Regions from separate parts of the Luteibacter aegosomaticola genome, predicted to be linked through region 1. Evidence: riboswitches for the same ligand, from Rfam matches in the RefSeq annotation. Region 1 holds a riboswitch; the other holds the start of a gene.
What was found. Region 1 has a riboswitch for thiamine pyrophosphate ahead of thiC (phosphomethylpyrimidine synthase ThiC). Riboswitches for the same ligand answer to the same signal wherever they lie in the genome.

Region 2: linked by a shared signal. The riboswitch ahead of L2Y96_RS02900 (TonB-dependent siderophore receptor) and the one ahead of thiC (phosphomethylpyrimidine synthase ThiC) in region 1 are both predicted to bind thiamine pyrophosphate.

Annotation. Positions count from the first base shown of each region.
Region 1 covers NZ_CP095741.1:4,397,330-4,399,526, reverse strand. The annotation lists gene L2Y96_RS19720 (TetR/AcrR family transcriptional regulator) at 259-915, shown strand; TPP riboswitch at 954-1,051, shown strand; gene thiC (phosphomethylpyrimidine synthase ThiC) at 1,125-2,197, shown strand, end outside.
Region 2 covers NZ_CP095741.1:649,775-651,971, forward strand. The annotation lists gene L2Y96_RS02895 (phosphotransferase enzyme family protein) at 1-1,135, shown strand, start outside; TPP riboswitch at 1,138-1,233, shown strand; gene L2Y96_RS02900 (TonB-dependent siderophore receptor) at 1,294-2,197, shown strand, end outside.

The DNA of each region.
Region 1 (2,197 bases):
GGCTAAGTGCCGGAAGTCACCGGGCGGGGCTGACGGAAGTCACCCCCGGGCAGGCCCCACGCCGGCTGAACGGCCGGTAGGCGGGAATCCTGGCAACCATGGAAGCCGCACGCGGGCGGCCCCACCTATTCTAAGGTAGGACGGCGGCTCCGCTCGTGTTCCAGCTTGCTATCGTGTGAAAAAGATGCACAGCCCGCTGGAAATAACTAAACCGCTGCGTATAATAAAGTCATAATTTTTGTTTGTGAAGGTGCAGCCATGAACGCCAGCCCGAAAATGAAGACCCAGGGCCCGGGGCGTCCGAAGGACATGGAGAAGCGCGCGGCCATCCTCGATGCCGCCAAGGCGCTCTTCACCCAGGGCGGTTTCGCCGGCACCAGCATGGATGCCGTCGCGGCTTCGGCCGGTGTGTCCAAGCTCACCGTCTACAGCCATTTCGGCGACAAGGACAACCTCTTCCGCGAGGTGATCCGCGCCCACGTGCAGGAGCGCCTGCCGGACGACCTGTTCGATTTCAGCCCTGGCGCCGATATCCGCGCCACGCTGGATAACATCGCCAGCCGCTATGCGCAGATGGAAACGAACATCGAGTCCGTCGGCACGTTCCGCGCCATCCTTTCCGACTGCCAGGCCGGCGGTAATCCCCGCTTTGGCCGTCTGGTGTGGGAAGAGGGCCCGGTGCGCATGCACAAGCTGATGAGCCGCCTGGTGAGCGATGCCGTGGAACGCGGCCAGCTCGAGGTCAGCGACATCAGCCGCGCCACCACCCAGTTCCTGGCCCTGCTCAAGGGCGATCTCCTCATCCGCCGCCTGTTCGGCTGCGAGGACTGCGCCGTGCAGTTCGCCGAGGAAGTGAAGACCAACGCGCTCGCCGCGGTCGAGATGTTCATGCGGGCCTACGCGCCCCGCGGCTGAGCCGCACTCGCGTTCCGCCCCGCTTCGTGCTTGAATCGGCCCCGAAGCGGGGGTGCCGGCGCGTTGCGCAGGCTGAGAGAGTCCCTTTGAACCTGATCCGGTCAGTACCGGCGTAGGAAGCTTTGTCCACGGGAGCCGTGCGCCTTGTTGCGCGCCCGGCCGCCCGTGGCGGTGCGTCCGCTTCTCCCTCCCTCAGAGCCGAGAAGCCGATGAACGCCATCTCCCCCGAACTCGCCCGCGCCGCCCGCGAGCTTTCCGCTGCCGTCACCACGCCCCTGCCTGGCTCACGCAAGATCCATGTGGCCGGTAGCCGGCCGGATATCCGCGTGCCCATGCGCGAGATCGTCCAGGCCCAGACCCCCACGCTGTTCGGTGGCGAAGAGAACCCGCCGCTGGTGGTTTACGACACCTCGGGCCCGTATACCGACCCGGCGCATGCCGTGGACCTGGCCGCCGGCCTGCCGCCGCTGCGTGCCCCGTGGATCGCCGCCCGCGGCGACGTGGTCCGGCTGGATGGGCTGTCCTCCGCGTTCGGCCGCGCCCGCGCCGACGACGCCCGCCTCGACGCCATCCGCTTCCCGGCCCCTCGGACCCCGCTGCGGGCCATGCGCGGGGCCAACGTCACCCAGATGCATTACGCCCGCCGGGGCATCGTCACGCCGGAAATGGAGTTCATCGCCCTGCGCGAGAACCTCGCCCCTACCTTCATCCGCGATGAGGTGGCCCGCGGCCGCGCGATCATCCCGTCGAACATCAACCACCCCGAAGCCGAGCCAATGATCATTGGCCGGCACTTCCTCACCAAGGTGAACGCGAACATCGGCAACAGCGCGGTGAGCTCGGGTATCGCCGAGGAGGTGGAGAAGCTGGTGTGGGCTACGCGCTGGGGCGCGGACACCATCATGGATCTCTCCACCGGCAAACATATCCACGAGACGCGCGAGTGGATCCTGCGTAACTCGCCGGTGCCCGTCGGTACCGTGCCGATCTACCAGGCGCTGGAAAAGGTCGGTGGCGTCGCCGAAGAGCTCACGTGGGACGTGTTCCGCGATACGTTGATCGAACAGGCGGAGCAGGGCGTGGATTACTTCACGATCCACGCCGGCGTGCTGCTGCGTTACGTGCCGCTCACCGCCGGCCGCGTGACCGGCATCGTCTCGCGCGGCGGCTCGATCATGGCCAAGTGGTGCCTGTCGCATCACCGCGAGAATTTCCTCTACACGCACTTCGAGGAGATCTGCGAGATCATGAAGGCGTACGACGTCGCCTTCAGCCTGGGTGA
Region 2 (2,197 bases), 1.3 Mb from region 1:
CCTTACCCATGGCCTCGCTGGCGATGAGCTGCCCCCGGACTGGCCGGCACTGACCGAACGCGAGGTGGCGCAGCTGCTCAGCCGCGTTCCAAAGCTGGGCGCCACGGGAGCCATTCGCTGGCGGTCACCGCGGCCCCTTTCGGCCGCCGCCCTGGTGGAAACCGCCTCCGGGCGCGTATTCGTCAAGCGCCACCACGCCAGCGTGCGCTCGGCAGCCACGCTGGCGGAAGAGCACGCGTTCGCCAGCCATCTGCGGGCCCACGGCATTCCGTTGCCGCCGCTCTTCACGGATGTCACCGGCCATACCGCCATGGCCATGGGGGAGTGGGTCTACGAGATCCAGGCGCCTGCCCAGGGCAACGATATCTACCGCGACGCCTTTTCGTGGTCACCGGTGGGCGGCCTGCGGCATGCACGGGCGGCAGGCTCCATGCTGGCGCGCCTGCACCAGGCCGCGGAAGGCTACGTGGCACCCCAGCGGGCGACGCATATCCTGGTGGCGCGGGCGGACATCCTGGGTGCCCGTGACCCCGTCGCCGCCGTAGAGGCGGAGCTTGCCGAGCGCCCGGCGCTCGCGGCCTACCTCGGCGACCGCGACTGGCGTGCGGAGCTCAGTGCGACGATGGCGCCCTGGCAGGGCGCGGCCCACGCAGGTGTACGCAGGCAGCCCCGGCTCTGGACCCATGGGGACTGGCATGTCTCCAACCTCTGCTGGAGCGATGCGAGCGACGCCGCGACCATTATCGACGTTCTCGATCTGGGCCTCAGTGCGGCGACCTTCGCCCTGTTCGACCTGGCCACGGCGATCGAGCGCAACGCCATCGCCTGGCTGGAGATCGCGCAGGGCGAGATCGGCCATGCGGACCTCGCGCTGGCGCTGCTCGAGGGCTATCACGCCGTGAAGCCGTTGAGTGACGACGATCTCGACGTCCTGGCCAGCGTGCTGCCCGTGGTCCATGTCGATTTCGCGCTTTCGGAAGTGGAGTACTTCGAGGGCATGACCCGGCGGCGCGACCACGCCGACGTGGCCTGGCATACCTTCCTGCACGGGCACGCCGCGTGGTTCGCCACGCCGCCGGGCCAGCGGCTGCTCGACGCCATTCGCCACGCGGGCGCCCGATTCGTGCTTCAATAGGCGTCTTGAAGCGGGGGTGCCTGGCGTTGCCAGGCTGAGAGAGTCCCTTGGAACCTGACCCGGTTAGTACCGGCGTAGGGAGCTTGCAGAGCCATGGCATCCGTCGTTGGGCGGTCCGTGGCCGGCCGTCGCTTCGTCCGTTCGCCACGAAGACGACCATGATCCCGAAACGTACCCCGCTTGCCCTTGCCCTGTTGTCGTTCATTGCTGCTGCCCACGCGGCCGATGACACCCCCCAGCAGGCGCGCACGCTACCGTCCATCGATGTCCGTGCCACCACCACGGAAGGCTACCGTGCCGCGGATTCCCAGCTGGATACGTTCGGCAGCTTCGGCAGCGCGCCGTTGCACGACACGCCGGCAGCGATCACCGTCATCACGCGTGCACAGATCGACGACCGCCAGCCGCGATCGCTTAGCGAACTCGTCCGCGGCGATGCCGCCATCAACGACAACTACGCGCCCGCCGGCTACTACCAGGATGTATCGATCCGCGGCTTTCCGCTGGATCTGGCGACGGGCTTTCGTTTCAACGGCATGATCATGTCGGCTGAGCAGTTGTCTGCGCTTGAAGGTAAGGAGCGCGTGGAAGTATTGAAGGGACTCGGTGGGCTCGAAGCTGGCGTGGTCGAGCCGGGCGGGCTGGTGAACTACGTGAGCAAGCGGCCCGCCGAGGTGCACAACCTCACGGTGGGGACCGATTCGCACGGCTCCACGTACGAAGCACTCGATCTGGGTACCTGGTTCACGCGCGATTTCGGTATGCGTGTGAACGCAGCGAACGAACGTACGCACGGTCCAGTGGAGCACACGGATGGGCGGCGGAGCTTCGTATCCGTCGCGGCCGACTGGAAGATCACCGATGCGGCGACCCTGCTGCTCGATACGGATTACCAGACCAGTGGTGGCCGTTCGGCATCGGGTTACCAGCTGCTGGGTGGTACCGAGATTCCGCAACACCCGAGCCGCACGCGTCTCCTTGGCTATCAGCCGTGGCAGCGCCCGGTCGGCATCCATTCGAGCAACACGTCGCTGCGTTTCAATTACCGCTTTAGCGATCAGT